DNA from 4 places in the Peribacillus sedimenti genome. Region 2 is predicted to be linked to each of the others. Evidence: a T-box and tRNA genes for the amino acid it is inferred to sense, from the RefSeq annotation. Region 2 holds a T-box; the other regions hold tRNA genes.
The links. The T-box of region 2 lies ahead of tyrS (tyrosine--tRNA ligase). A T-box ahead of a tRNA ligase gene usually reads a tRNA of that ligase, here a tRNA-Tyr.

Region 1 (3,557 bases), 1.1 Mb from region 2:
CCTCTGCTTCATGTCGGTTTCCAAGCATCCTGTAGCAAATCTGATAAACCTTATCCTTATAGAGTTCGACGAGCTCTCCAAAAGCATTTTGGTCTCCCTTTAAAACCTGTTTAATTCTCGCTTTAACGACTGTTTCCATTTAATTAAATTACCCCCGCTCATGCGGCTATACGATATTTACGAATCGCTAGCTAAAAGGTTACAAAATTACCCCTTTAATTTTAACAAAGATTTACAGTTTATGTTTGCTAATTGCTTATATGGGTAAAAAGCAATTAAAGATTGATTGGAAATGAGGGAAGCTGTGATGACAGGGGAAAATTTATTAAACCGCATAGAGGAATCCAGAAGGAAAATGATAAACTTGGCATCCTATTCTTCCATGATCGATAAGCAAGTTGTAGAAGCGAGTACTGAATTAGATAAATTAATCATAAAATACTTCGATCTTTCTAAAAAACAGTAACCCGAAGGTTACTGTTTTTTTAATATTGAGCTTAACCGCCTATAGGAGTTTTTCGCCGAAAAGCGAACCCATTAACGCAACAGCAACTGTTGCCGTTTTATTTCTCTCATCCAAGATAGGGTTTACCTCAACAAATTCAGCAGATGTAATGATACCTGCTTCCGCCAGCATTTCCATTGCCAGATGACTTTCCCTGTAGCTGATCCCGCCAATGACCGGTGTCCCTACACCTGGAGCATCTGACGGGTCTAAACCATCCAAATCAAGTGATAAATGAACACCATCTGTTCTATCCTTTAAATAACGGATAGCCTCCTCCATCACCTTAGTCATGCCTAAACGATCAATTTCATGCATGGTGAATACTTTTATGCCTTTCTCACGAATCAACTGGCGTTCTCCCTCATCAAGAGATCTGGCCCCTATGATCACTACATTTTCGGGTTTTATTTTCGGTGTGTAGGCATGCAGATTCACTAGATCCTCATGTCCCAATCCGAGACTTACAGCCAATGGCATACCATGAATATTTCCTGAAGGAGATGTTTCTTCTGTATTTAAATCACCATGTGCATCATACCAGATAACACCCAGGTTTTCATAATGTTTAGCGGTTCCGGCAAGTGTACCAATCGCAATGCTATGGTCACCGCCAAGTACCAACGGAAAGGAGCCACTTTCAATAATTTCATCGACTCTATGTGCCAGCAATGCGTTGGCCTCTGCAACAAGCTTTAAATTTTTCAGATTTGAGTTTGGATTATGTACCAATTTAGGCCGTCCGATTGCTATATCTCCCAAGTCATCTACTTCTATATTCAAACGTTCTAACCTCTCTACCACACCTGCATAACGGATTGCACTAGGACCCATATCGACTCCCCGCCTGGTTTGCCCAAGGTCCATCGGCAGCCCAATCATAGTTATCTTTTTGACACTCATAAATCCATCCTCCTTTTCTCTATTTTATAACTGAAAATTCAGATGGTTCAACTCGACAAAAAAATGTATAAGTATACGTTTTCCGATTAACAGAAAAACGATATTCAATACGTTCTTTAAATTCACGGGGATGATATGATACAGCGAATATTAAAAAAATGGCCACAGGAAAAACCGAGATGCTATGAATACTATAGGTTATCATCTAGCAATCCCATCTTTAATGCATAAAAAAAGCCTTAAACCTAACGGTTTAAGACGATATATTTGGTGTTATGTAGTTAGATGGTGGAGCCTAGCGGGATCGAACCGCTGACCTCCTGCGTGCAAGGCAGGCGCTCTCCCAGCTGAGCTAAGGCCCCAATTGAACATTTGCAGTGGAGCGGAAGACGGGATTCGAACCCGCGACCCCAACCTTGGCAAGGTTGTATTCTACCACTGAACTACTTCCGCATTTAATTATAAATAATCGTAATTTCTTGCAGAAAGTGAAATATATTTATGTTTTAATGAGCCATGAAGGACTCGAACCTTCGACCCTCTGATTAAAAGTCAGATGCTCTACCGACTGAGCTAATGGCTCTTGGCTGGGCTAGCTGGATTCGAACCAACGCATGACGGAGTCAAAGTCCGTTGCCTTACCGCTTGGCTATAGCCCAAAAATTATGAGGCAGATTCATCGACTAATTATATAATGCCCAAATATAAGAAAATATAATCAGTCACTGAAAATGGTGGAGGGGGACGGATTCGAACCGCCGAACCCGGAGGGAGCGGATTTACAGTCCGCCGCGTTTAGCCACTTCGCTACCCCTCCACATAAAATGGTGCCGGCAAGAGGACTTGAACCCCCAACCTACTGATTACAAGTCAGTTGCTCTACCAATTGAGCTACACCGGCATAAATATGGTGGAGGATGACGGGATCGAACCGCCGACCCCCTGCTTGTAAGGCAGGTGCTCTCCCAGCTGAGCTAATCCTCCAAATATATGAAACTGGTGACCCCTACGGGATTCGAACCCGTGTTACCGCCGTGAAAGGGCGGTGTCTTAACCGCTTGACCAAGGGGCCATAACTAAATTCTTTTAAATAGAGAGCTTCCAAGCGGGCTCGAACCGCTGACCTCTTCCTTACCATGGAAGTGCTCTACCTACTGAGCTATGGAAGCATGGCTCCGCAGGTAGGACTCGAACCTACGACCGTTCGGTTAACAGCCGAATGCTCTACCACTGAGCTACTGCGGAATAATATAATGTTTCCTAATACTCGTCTTCGCATTACTTAGAATAATGCTGCCTGGCAGTGTCCTACTCTCACAGGGGGAGATCCCCCAACTACCATCGGCGCTGAAGAGCTTAACTTCCGTGTTCGGAATGGGAACGGGTGTGACCTCTTCGCCATCACTACCAGACATTATTCTTTTAACTATCAAAAGACAATATTTATTATAATTCTTTTGATATAGTTTTTCAAGAGGAAATTTTGTTCCCTCAAAACTAGATAACAGGTAAGGTTTTTGCATGTTTTCAAAACAATGAATGTTGTCCAGCTACGGCTCCTAACTTCTCGGCCGTTTCGATCCGTCCTCACAAATCCGAGGGATTTGCGGTCCGGCTCTCCAACGTCTGTCGAAGCTAAGCAGTCACCAGGCCCACAGGATGTGGGTCATGCTGGCGTTGTCACAGGATGTGACGCCATTAGCCAGCGAACCGATATATATTGGTTAAGTCCTCGATCTATTAGTATCAGTCAGCTCCACGTGTCACCACGCTTCCACCCCTGACCTATCAACCTGATCATCTTTCAGGGATCTTACCAGCTTGCGCCATGGGAAATCTCATCTTGAGGGGGGCTTCATGCTTAGATGCTTTCAGCACTTATCCCGTCCGCACATAGCTACCCAGCGATGCCTTTGGCAAGACAACTGGTACACCAGCGGTGCGTCCATCCCGGTCCTCTCGTACTAAGGACAGCTCCTCTCAAATTTCCTGCGCCCGCGACGGATAGGGACCGAACTGTCTCACGACGTTCTGAACCCAGCTCGCGTACCGCTTTAATGGGCGAACAGCCCAACCCTTGGGACCGACTACAGCCCCAGGATGCGATGAGCCGACATCGAGGTGCCAAACCTCCCCGTCGATGTGGACT
Region 2 (3,557 bases):
ACTCTCTTTCTTACATTTTCACTTTGATAAATTTCCGTTTTCCTACCTGCACAATTAAGCCGTCAGTGACAATTAGGGTTAATTGAGGATTGTCCACTTGTTCCCCGTTTACTTTTACGCCTTTATTATCAATCATTCTTCTTGCTTCGCTCTTTGAGGATAACATTTCCAAACCAACTAATAGTTCGATGATTGATGTTTCCTTATCTCCTTTCCATTCAATTAGAGGAATATCATCAGGCATAGAGCCCTTTTGGAAGACCGAGACAAAATGATGTTCTGCCTGCTCTGCCGCTTCAATACCGTGGTACATTCTTACAATTGTCTTACCAAGCAGCATTTTGGCATCTCTTGGATGAAGCTCCTCTGTTGCTAACTGTTTCTTAGTTGTCTGAATTTGTTCAGGTGTAAAATCTGTTACTAGCTCGAAGTATTTTGTCATTAACTCATCTGGAATGGACATTGCTTTTCCGTAAATTTCCTGCGGGCTCTCATCAATGCCGATGTAGTTTTTCTTGGATTTAGACATCTTTTCGACCCCATCAAGCCCTTCCAGTAATGGCATTAGCAATGCAATTTGCTTTTCCTTCCCAAACTTTTCTTGAAAGTGTCTTCCCATTAGGATATTAAAATGCTGATCAGTCCCGCCAAGCTCAACATCGGATTCCAGTACAACAGAATCGTATCCCTGCATCAAAGGGTAGAAGAATTCGTGGAGTGAGATTGGTTTCCCCAATGCGATACGTTCTTCAAAATCGTCCCTTTCTAAAAGCCTTGCCATGGTTATCTTGCCTGCCAATTGAATTACATCTTCAAAATTTAGCTCAGACAACCATTTAGAGTTGTAATGTAATTCAACTTTTTCCATGTCGATAACTTTTGCAAATTGCTCGAAGTATGTTTTGGCATTATGCTTAACTTCTTCATCAGTCAATTGTTTTCTAGCCACCGACTTCCCTGTCGGATCTCCAATTTTCCCTGTAAAGTCCCCAATAATTAGTTGGATAATATGTCCGTTCTCTTGAAACTGTCTCATTTTGTTAAGGACCACGGTATGCCCAAGATGTACATCTGGAGCAGAAGGATCTAAGCCAAGTTTTATCTTTAATGGTTTGTTTTGCAGAACCGACTTTGCTACTTTTGCCTCTAATTCTTCAAGCGGAATAATGTCCTTTACCCCTTGTGTGTATATCCTCATTTGTCTTGTTACCTCAACTAATTGTTCTGCGTTAAGTTGATTCATTACCTCATTCATGCTCATTCCTCCAATTTAAGAATATAAAAACCACGCCCCTATAAAAGGGACGTGGTTTAACTTGTGCACGCGGTACCACCCTTGTTGAAGGAATTCACCTTCCTCTCTACGAATAACGGCTCGTCCGTTCTTTGCTTAAAATAACAAAGAAAGCTCCAGGAATGTAATTCGTTGTTATCTGTGTGTCGATTTGCACCAACCATCGACTCTCTGTTTACAGGGAGATAACGACTACTGGGTTTCCCATCAACGCTTTTAATATTCAGTTGTTTTCTAAAAATTATTATCCATTATTACTCTTCTTAGGACTCTGGATAGGTTTTTTTGTTCATCGGCAGATAAACCCGACACAATCTGAACCTCGCCATTATGGAACTGGGGATAAAGGTCCTCCATCACTTTTTTTCCCTTATCAGTTAGAGAAACATAGGTAATTCTTCTGTCCCTGTTATCCGTCTTCCTAAAACACAACTCTTTTCTTTCAAGAGTTTTGGTTATATTGCTTATTGTTGCTTTAGAGACTCCAGCGGACTCAGCTAATTTTTTAGTCTCAATTGATTCCCAGATCCACAAATCATAAAGCATAGAAAATGCCGTCCAAGATAAGCCATATTGCGATAAAACTTCCTGTTCCATTTTATTTCTCAATCCTTGTGCTACTCGATAAATATTCGTGACGACTGATATTGCATCTAGATTTAGGAAACTAATAGGAATTTTAGTTAAGCGATTAATTGTATCTATTTCTTCAGGGAGTAATTCTCCATCTTCATTAAATGAATGAATAATATCCCCTCCTAATTTTTCGAATCGTTAGCTATGAAACGATAATAACAAAAAAAGAAAAAGGTTGCAACACCAAGTTTTAGTTATTTCACTAACCTGTCTTTAGCGAAATAAGCAAAAGCTGCCCAAAAAGCAGCTTCTGATCTTCAGCTCTTGCCACCGTTAGCTTAAGTACATCTTTCACAAACTGAAGTATCCATCAAGAGTATAAGCCAATTACCTAAGGCAATAAGGAATCGGCTTTATCTAGTTTAATTTAATAAATTTTTGTACCCATCTATGAAGACATGACCAGCAAAGTAAAGAAAAATGATGGCTGCAATAAAAGAAAAGATATTAAGTATTTTTGGACCTACTAGATGTTCTGCTTTTTTAACAACGATAGGTAAAAAAAGTGACCATAAGAGATTAAATAAAAGGAAACCACCAAAAAAGTAAAGGATTTCGGCTTTCGACTGATTATTTATGGTTGCAGAAATAATACTTCCTCCAACAGTTGCAAACCAAATAAAACCAGTTGGAGAAGAAGCTGTTAACGTAAATCCTTTTAAGTAATCCTTATATAATGAGCTTTTACCTTTACTGTTTTCTGCTTCTAAGTTTAAGCTTCTTTTCTTAAACGCATCTTTTAACATGAGATAAGTCATATATACAAGAACTAATGTACCACCTATCCAAAGTATATATCTAACGTAAATATTATTTAGTAAAAGGGATAAACCTACAAGCGATAAAATTGCATAAATTAAGTCTGAAGTGGTTGCACCTAATCCCATGGAAATACCAGGTTTAATACCTCTAGTTATACTTGTTTGCATAACAGCCACATTTGCAACACCAATATCAAAGCATAAAGAAGCGGAAAGAACCAATCCTACCATAAAAAGTTCCATACTGATAATTCTCCCTTTATTTAAACATTTTAATGTAAATTATATAGCTTGTGAGAAACATTTTATATAGCGTTCTACTCTCTATTTTATCATGTTTCCTTGTTCAACTTTCCTGCCCCGTTAGTGCCATAAGAAAAAGCTGCCTTATAGACAGCTCCGATCTTCAGCTCTTGCCCCCAATAGTTTAATTGTACTATTTCACAGGTGAACAGCTAATTTTTATATTTTTTGTATGCTAATGGTGTCATGTTTATTGACTTTCGGAATTTATCTATGAAATAGCTTGTGTTGTTAAATCCTACTTGATAAGCAACATCTGTAACGTTGGAATCTGGTTGTTGTAGTAAAATTAAACTTTTGTGTATACGATAATCGGTTACATAATTCAATGGTGTTTTCTTTAAAATTCGTTTGAAATATCGACAGCACTCGGAACGGCTTAATTGACCAGCTCGTGCAATATCATCTAAAAGGATTTTTTCAGCATAATGTAGGTGTATCCAATTAAGCATTTGCTTCATTCGATGACTCTTTAGCATTTCCGTCTGTTCGTGCTCTAATTGGATACCATTTATTATTAGGTTCTTCCAAATTAATGTTAGTTCAATGCTGATGTCAATTTC
Region 3 (3,557 bases), 970 kb from region 2:
TCTTTATCGTTCATGAACCACAGCCTCATCTCAATGGGGTGCACACCGTTTTTGGAAAAGTAACAGATGGCTTAGAGCATGCTCTAAACATGAGACAGGGTGCTGGAATTAACTCAATCAAAGTTTCTCAATAACAAGCAGAGGGAGCAGAAATGCTCCCTTTTTTATTTAGTGAATGGTATTTAGAATTGCGTGCTAATATTGTAGGTTTGCTACTAGATGAAGAAACATTCTTGTGCTGATCTTATCTTTTAAATTTTCTTTCTGTCTCTATCTTTAAAATAAATAAGCAAAAGCAATAACGCAGAGGTTCGCATCTTGGGAAATTTTTTATTGATACAGGTTGGAAGCCAATTTATAATTCATTAATATAATCGGATTTTTACGAACAGGTATTTTCGAAAAAAAGGAAGGGTTCGGAAAAAATGGAAAGATGTAAAAAAGCCTCCTCATATAATAAGAGAAGGAGAATGTTGTTTCATGGTAATGGTGAAGTCTGTAAAAATTGATGGTGCTGATATCCACGTTTTTAATAGTGCAATCTATATTTATGAATCAAGCACTGGGGTCACCTTAGAATTGGACCTAATCGTAAGTGAGATCGTTAAGGCAAAATATGGAGAAGAAGAAAACTTGTTTTTGGAAATTGAATTAGAAGACGGAAGAATTATTGACAATATCATGCATGTTAAACGTTTTTCAGGCGGATTGCCACAACTGAATTTATATTGTCCGCTGGATGACATCGCAGATTTTCACAATTTACCCAAGTTTAATGAGAATGAACATTTCGCTCTAAATTTAGAGGAAGGAATTACGATAGGGGATATAAGAAAAGTTGAGATGCCAAATCAAAAAATCAATTTAAAATTAAATTTGCCTATAGACCAATGTGAGTGGCTCAATGAACAATCAAAAAAAGATTTGAATAAAATCTTCCAGGAAATAATATATAAATACTGGGACAGTAAGAATGAGGTTTAGTTCAAAAATCGCGGAAGGCATGATAAAACACCTCAGGCTCTGCCTCCATTTTTCAAGTTGATGTTATTACAACCTTCCGCAGCCACTGTTATTGTTATTTTTGTTGTACCGTTCATTTTGTTCTTCAGAATAGGAACGGTTGTGACCAGATGAATTATCAGATTCTTCTTTTTTTCTCCCAATTCTTTGCATTTCCAAGGGGGAATTGCTCTTATTTGGCATACTGTATCCCTCCTTTTTTTCAGTATGTGTACAGTGGCTTTAAAATAAACATGAATAGACTATAATTAGTGCTGCAAAGTGAAGTGCCCCAAAGCAGCTTGGGCATGAGTAGGGCATTGAACCGGACTCATGCCTTTTATTTTTGCCTTAATATCGGTTTGTTGTCCAATATTAAAGCTTCTATGTACACTGATCTCTCCTGCAGGTTTAACGGCGTTTATCAAAGCTCTTTAATGAAAATTTAGCCAAAAGAAAGCACCCTGAACCTTTAGACTGTGTCTAAAGGTTCAGGGTGCATTTCACAGCAGTTCTTTTTTCTATATATAAGGATGACCCGTACGGGATTCGAACCCGTGTTACCGCCGTGAAAGGGCGGTGTCTTAACCGCTTGACCAACGGGCCCATGGCTCCGCAGGTAGGACTCGAACCTACGACCGTTCGGTTAACAGCCGAATGCTCTACCACTGAGCTACTGCGGAACAAAAGAATTTACCATCTATGGTGGGCCTAAATGGACTCGAACCATCGACCTCACGCTTATCAGGCGTGCGCTCTAACCAGCTGAGCTATAGGCCCATTTGGAGCGGGTGATGAGAATCGAACTCACGACATCAGCTTGGAAGGCTGAGGTTTTACCATTAAACTACACCCGCGTGGGGCGGCTGATGGGAATCGAACCCACGAATGTCGGAACCACAATCCGATGCGTTAACCACTTCGCCACAGCCGCCAATATTCTTAATTGGCTGGTGGAGGGGGACGGATTCGAACCGCCGAACCCTGAAGGAGCGGATTTACAGTCCGCCGCGTTTAGCCACTTCGCTACCCCTCCATAAAATAAAAAAATAATGGCGGTCCCGACGGGAATCGAACCCGCGATCTCCTGCGTGACAGGCAGGCATGTTAACCGCTACACCACGGGACCAAATTGCGGGGACAGGATTTGAACCTGCGACCTTCGGGTTATGAGCCCGACGAGCTACCAGACTGCTCCACCCCGCGATAATATGAATGATGTAATTTTAATATATGCACTAAGTGCACTCTAGACTGTCCGGATTTCAGTAAGCTATACCAAGCAGCGGGCTCAATACGTACAACTCGCAGTTAATCAATGAAGGAAGCTCGTTGCTCCACCCCGCGATAGTAGAAATGATACAATTTTTATTATGCACTAAGTGCACTTTAGACTGTCCGGATTTCAGTAAGCGAAACCAAGCAGCGGCTCAATCCGTACAACTCGCAGTTATTCAATGAAGGAACGCTCGTTGCTCCACCCCGCGATAGTAGAAATGATACAAATTTTAATTTGTAAATGGAGGAGGTAGAGGGATTCGAACCCCCGCGGGCTTTTACACCCCTGTCGGTTTTCAAGACCGATCCCTTCAGCCGGACTTGGGTATACCTCCAAATGAATGGTGGACCTTGTAGGACTCGAACCTACGACCGGACGGTTATGAGCCGTCTGCTCTAACCAGCTGAGCTAAAGGTCCACGTTCAAGTTAAAAAATAATAGAACTGTCTGTCCCCATCTCAAAATACAGAATCTAGCAGCAACTCAATGGGTACTACTTGAATCAAGTTCGTTGGAGCTTTGCTCGTTGCTCTAACCAGCTGAGCTAAAGATCCACAAAATTTTTAGAAGATGGTAGCGGCAGAGGGGATCGAACCCCCGACCTCACGGGTATGAACCGTACGCTCTAGCCAGCTGAGCTACGCCGCCATCATATTATATTTTTACAAAAATGGTGGAGCCTAGCGGGATCGAACCGCTGACCTCCTGCGTGCAAGGCAGGCGCTCTCCCAGCTGAGCTAAGGCCCCAAATCGCCATAACAGATGAACTAACCAAAAAACAGTTTAATTAGAATTAATGGTCGGGAAGACAGGATTCGAACCTGCGACCCCTTGGTCCCAAACCAAGTGCTCTACCAAGCTGAGCTACTTCCCGTAATAATGGCGCGCCCGAAAGGAGTCGAACCCATAACCTTCTGATCCGTAGTCAGACGCTCTATCCAATTGAGCTACGGGCGCTTATGAAGTAAATGGTGCCGAGGACCGTAATCGAATCGGTACGGTAGTCACCTGCTGCAGAATTGTAAGTCCTGTGTGTCTGCCAGTTCCGCCACAGCCGCATAAAATGGTGAGCCATGAAGGACTCGAACATTAGACCCCTCTGATTAAAAGTCAGATGCTCTACCGACTGAGTTAAAAATGGTGCCGGCAAGAGGACTTGAACCCTCAACCCACTGATTACTAGTGAGTAGCTCTACCAATAGAGCTACACCGTGAAAAATATGGTGGAGGATGACGGGATCGAACCGCCGACCCCCTGCTTGTAAGGCAGGTGCTC
Region 4 (3,557 bases), 320 kb from region 2:
ATGTTTTGGATAAACATATCCATCTTTATGCTTACCGCCTTAGTAATCGATATAAAGATAGTTATTTATTCAGTGATTTGCCAATTCCTGTCTACTAAAATTATCGATTTCGTTGATAATTATCAAATTGAACTACCATTTTTCAGCAGTCCAGGCTGGAGAAGAAAATGACAACGCGGTGGATGGATCATATCATACCTATGGAATATTGAGGATTGATATAGCACATTCTATGTTTATACATCCATTATTGAAAGGAGCCGATTAATTGGACAAACAACAATTAAAGTTTGAAAATCCTCCTCGTGCTATAACAACAAAGGATTTGTTATATTTAAAAGATGCACTATCGTGGGAACTGCTCGCAATGAAGAAGTTCCATTTTCTTGCTCAGCAAACAGAGAACGAGACAATATCCAACGCATTGAATGACGCAGGAAAAATGCATCAAAGGCATTATGAAAAGCTGCTAGCCCACTTGCAGGTAGATAATAATCAAGTAATAAACAAGAGCCAAAGCCAGGGATCAACTTCCTGATTGGTATTGAAAGAGGAGGTGGAATAATGCCAGGTGAAAACTCACAAAAGAACATGCAAATTGCAAATCCCCAAACAGGACAGCTCCCAAAGGTAAAAACTCCTGAAATGAATGATCGCGATTATATAAACGACGGGCTCAGTACTTGCAAATATTTAACCGATAGCCTGAATATAGCAGTGCGTGAAGCAAGTCATGAGCAATTGTATTCCGATATGCTTGAAATATTGCAGGAAACTCATGAGAGCTGCCGCAAGATGTATAATTTAATGTTCCAAAACGGCTGGTACAAGCTGGAGGCAGAAGAACAGCAAAAATTGGACCAGGCTCATAAACAATTTAGCAATTACTCTTCCCAGTATCCTTACCAGAGTTCCTGATAATACAAATAAGGGGCATAGCAGTATAACACATAAAGGGACAAGCCTTGCACTTATGATGGAAAGAATAGAAAAAAACCAATGCTCTGTTTTTTCAAAGCATTGGTTTTTTATATTTCGACCCTTATGATACCGGTGGTCGGGGTCGAACCGACACTCCGTGAGGAACACGATTTTGAGTCGTGCGCGTCTGCCAATTCCGCCACACCGGCAAAGAAGTTATGGAGGCGGCAACCGGATTCGAACCGGTGGATAAAGGTTTTGCAGACCTTGGCCTTACCACTTGGCTATGCCGCCTTATAATGGAGCGGAAGACGGGATTCGAACCCGCGACCCCAACCTTGGCAAGGTTGTATTCTACCACTGAACTACTTCCGCATAATGGCTGGGCTAGCTGGATTCGAACCAACGCATGACGGAGTCAAAGTCCGTTGCCTTACCGCTTGGCTATAGCCCAATAATAAAAATTATCTATAATCAATAAAATGGGGCGACTGATGGGAATCGAACCCACGAATGTCGGAACCACAATCCGATGCGTTAACCACTTCGCCACAATCGCCATTGTTGATTAAAATGGCAGGGGCAGCAGGAATCGAACCCACACTGGAGGTTTTGGAGACCTCTGTTCTACCGTTAAACTATGCCCCTGTAAAAATGGTGGAGGGGGACGGATTCGAACCGCCGAACCCGGAGGGAGCGGATTTACAGTCCGCCGCGTTTAGCCACTTCGCTACCCCTCCACTATTTTAAAACAAACAAATGGTGCCGGCAAGAGGACTTGAACCCCCAACCTACTGATTACAAGTCAGTTGCTCTACCAATTGAGCTACACCGGCATTCCTTTTAATGGTGGCTCAGGACGGAATCGAACCGCCGACACAAGGATTTTCAGTCCTTTGCTCTACCGACTGAGCTACTGAGCCACAAATTAATGGCGGTCCCGACGGGAATCGAACCCGCGATCTCCTGCGTGACAGGCAGGCATGTTAACCGCTACACCACGGGACCAGATTGCGGGGACAGGATTTGAACCTGCGACCTTCGGGTTATGAGCCCGACGAGCTACCAGACTGCTCCACCCCGCGATAATATAAATGATGCAATTTTAATTTATGCACTAAGTGCACTGTAGACTGTCCGGATTTCAGAAGGCCAAACCAAGCAGCAGCTCAATCCGTACAACTCGCAGATATTCAGTGAAGTAAAGCTCGTTGCTCCACCCCGCGATAATAGATATAATACGAATGGTGGAGGATGACGGGATCGAACCGCCGACCCCCTGCTTGTAAGGCAGGTGCTCTCCCAGCTGAGCTAATCCTCCACACATAAAAAATTGGTGACCCCTACGGGATTCGAACCCGTGTTACCGCCGTGAAAGGGCGGTGTCTTAACCGCTTGACCAAGGGGCCAATACTAATGGCGGAGAGCAAGGGATTTGAACCCTTGAGACAGGGTTACCCGTCTACACGATTTCCAATCGTGCTCCTTCGGCCACTCGGACAGCTCTCCATTATGGCTCCGCAGGTAGGACTCGAACCTACGACCGTTCGGTTAACAGCCGAATGCTCTACCACTGAGCTACTGCGGAATAATGCCAGCTTGGCGACGTCCTACTCTCACAGGGGGAGATCCCCCAACTACCATCGGCGCTGAAGAGCTTAACTTCCGTGTTCGGAATGGGAACGGGTGTGACCTCTTCGCCATCGTCACCAAACTGTTTATCAATCAGACACTATTTTATTATAATGCCTTTTTGAAATTTTGCAAGAAGAAATTTATTATTCCTTCAAAACTAGATAACAGGTAAGGTTTTTGCGTATCAAAACAATGAATGTTGTCCAGCTACGGCTCCTAACTTCTCGGCCGTTTCGATCCGTCCTCACAAATCCGAAGGATTTGCGGTCCGGCTCTCCAACGTCTGTCGAAGCTAAGCAGTCGCCAAGCCCACAGGATGTGGGTCATGCTGGCGTTGTCACAGGATGTGACGCCATTAGCCAGCGAACCGATATATATATTTGGTTAAGTCCTCGATCTATTAGTATCAGTCAGCTCCACGTGTCACCACGCTTCCACCCCTGACCTATCAACCTGATCATCTTTCAGGGATCTTACCAGCTTGCGCCATGGGAAATCTCATCTTGAGGGGGGCTTCATGCTTAGATGCTTTCAGCACTTATCCCGTCCGCACATAGCTACCCAGCGATGCCTTTGGCAAGACAACTGGTACACCAGCGGTGCGTCCATCCCGGTCCTCTCGTACTAAGGACAGCTCCTCTCAAATTTCCTGCGCCCGCGACGGATAGGGACCGAACTGTCTCACGACGTTCTGAACCCAGCTCGCGTACCGCTTTAATGGGCGAACAGCCCAACCCTTGGGACCGACTACAGCCCCAGGATGCGATGAGCCGACATCGAGGTGCCAAACCTCCCCGTCGATGTGGACTCTTGGGGGAGATAAGCCTGTTATCCCCGGGGTAGCTTTTATCCGTTGAGCGATGGCCCTTCCATGCGGAACCACCGGATCACTAAGCCCGACTTTCGTCCCTGCTCGACTTGTAGGTCTCGCAGTCAAGCTCCCTTGTGCCTTTACACTCTGCGAATGATTTCCAACCATTCTGAGGGAACCTTTGGGCGCC

Region 1: it encodes a tRNA-Tyr, which carries the amino acid that the T-box ahead of tyrS (tyrosine--tRNA ligase) is inferred to sense. The anticodon was not compared.
Region 3: it encodes a tRNA-Tyr, which carries the amino acid that the T-box ahead of tyrS (tyrosine--tRNA ligase) is inferred to sense. The anticodon was not compared.
Region 4: it encodes a tRNA-Tyr, which carries the amino acid that the T-box ahead of tyrS (tyrosine--tRNA ligase) is inferred to sense. The anticodon was not compared.

Annotation. Positions count from the first base shown of each region.
Region 1 covers NZ_CP143547.1:167,313-170,869, reverse strand. Annotated here, with positions in the region: gene sigW (RNA polymerase sigma factor SigW) at 1-139, opposite strand, end outside; gene V1500_RS00985 (aspartyl-phosphate phosphatase Spo0E family protein) at 308-466, shown strand; gene rocF (arginase) at 506-1,408, opposite strand; tRNA gene V1500_RS00975 (tRNA-Ala) at 1,695-1,770, opposite strand; tRNA gene V1500_RS00970 (tRNA-Gly) at 1,787-1,861, opposite strand; tRNA gene V1500_RS00965 (tRNA-Lys) at 1,919-1,991, opposite strand; tRNA gene V1500_RS00960 (tRNA-Gln) at 1,993-2,067, opposite strand; tRNA gene V1500_RS00955 (tRNA-Tyr) at 2,141-2,225, opposite strand; tRNA gene V1500_RS00950 (tRNA-Thr) at 2,234-2,309, opposite strand; tRNA gene V1500_RS00945 (tRNA-Val) at 2,317-2,392, opposite strand; tRNA gene V1500_RS00940 (tRNA-Glu) at 2,406-2,480, opposite strand; tRNA gene V1500_RS00935 (tRNA-Thr) at 2,505-2,577, opposite strand; tRNA gene V1500_RS00930 (tRNA-Asn) at 2,579-2,653, opposite strand; rRNA gene rrf (5S ribosomal RNA) at 2,704-2,820, opposite strand; rRNA gene V1500_RS00920 (23S ribosomal RNA) at 3,129-3,557, opposite strand, start outside.
Region 2 covers NZ_CP143547.1:1,226,282-1,229,838, reverse strand. Annotated here, with positions in the region: gene tyrS (tyrosine--tRNA ligase) at 11-1,255, opposite strand; T-box leader at 1,298-1,514, opposite strand; gene V1500_RS06235 (MarR family transcriptional regulator) at 1,529-2,041, opposite strand; gene V1500_RS06230 (LysE family translocator) at 2,293-2,934, opposite strand; gene V1500_RS06225 (AraC family transcriptional regulator) at 3,147-3,557, opposite strand, start outside.
Region 3 covers NZ_CP143547.1:2,193,465-2,197,021, forward strand. Annotated here, with positions in the region: gene V1500_RS10770 (peptidylprolyl isomerase) at 1-134, shown strand, start outside; gene V1500_RS10775 (hypothetical protein) at 481-984, shown strand; gene V1500_RS10780 (hypothetical protein) at 1,051-1,206, opposite strand; tRNA gene V1500_RS10785 (tRNA-Glu) at 1,537-1,608, opposite strand; tRNA gene V1500_RS10790 (tRNA-Asn) at 1,611-1,685, opposite strand; tRNA gene V1500_RS10795 (tRNA-Ile) at 1,706-1,782, opposite strand; tRNA gene V1500_RS10800 (tRNA-Gly) at 1,786-1,859, opposite strand; tRNA gene V1500_RS10805 (tRNA-His) at 1,861-1,936, opposite strand; tRNA gene V1500_RS10810 (tRNA-Tyr) at 1,954-2,038, opposite strand; tRNA gene V1500_RS10815 (tRNA-Asp) at 2,056-2,131, opposite strand; tRNA gene V1500_RS10820 (tRNA-Met) at 2,135-2,208, opposite strand; tRNA gene V1500_RS10825 (tRNA-Ser) at 2,523-2,615, opposite strand; tRNA gene V1500_RS10830 (tRNA-Ile) at 2,623-2,699, opposite strand; tRNA gene V1500_RS10835 (tRNA-Met) at 2,853-2,929, opposite strand; tRNA gene V1500_RS10840 (tRNA-Ala) at 2,953-3,028, opposite strand; tRNA gene V1500_RS10845 (tRNA-Pro) at 3,079-3,155, opposite strand; tRNA gene V1500_RS10850 (tRNA-Arg) at 3,162-3,238, opposite strand; tRNA gene V1500_RS10855 (tRNA-Val) at 3,503-3,557, opposite strand, start outside.
Region 4 covers NZ_CP143547.1:911,161-914,717, reverse strand. Annotated here, with positions in the region: gene V1500_RS04650 (YitT family protein) at 1-171, shown strand, start outside; gene V1500_RS04645 (ferritin-like domain-containing protein) at 269-538, shown strand; gene V1500_RS04640 (spore coat protein) at 565-918, shown strand; tRNA gene V1500_RS04635 (tRNA-Leu) at 1,049-1,130, opposite strand; tRNA gene V1500_RS04630 (tRNA-Cys) at 1,141-1,215, opposite strand; tRNA gene V1500_RS04625 (tRNA-Gly) at 1,222-1,296, opposite strand; tRNA gene V1500_RS04620 (tRNA-Gln) at 1,301-1,375, opposite strand; tRNA gene V1500_RS04615 (tRNA-His) at 1,405-1,480, opposite strand; tRNA gene V1500_RS04610 (tRNA-Trp) at 1,496-1,569, opposite strand; tRNA gene V1500_RS04605 (tRNA-Tyr) at 1,577-1,661, opposite strand; tRNA gene V1500_RS04600 (tRNA-Thr) at 1,682-1,757, opposite strand; tRNA gene V1500_RS04595 (tRNA-Phe) at 1,769-1,844, opposite strand; tRNA gene V1500_RS04590 (tRNA-Asp) at 1,854-1,929, opposite strand; tRNA gene V1500_RS04585 (tRNA-Met) at 1,933-2,006, opposite strand; tRNA gene V1500_RS04580 (tRNA-Val) at 2,167-2,242, opposite strand; tRNA gene V1500_RS04575 (tRNA-Glu) at 2,256-2,330, opposite strand; tRNA gene V1500_RS04570 (tRNA-Ser) at 2,339-2,430, opposite strand; tRNA gene V1500_RS04565 (tRNA-Asn) at 2,435-2,509, opposite strand; rRNA gene rrf (5S ribosomal RNA) at 2,519-2,635, opposite strand; rRNA gene V1500_RS04555 (23S ribosomal RNA) at 2,937-3,557, opposite strand, start outside.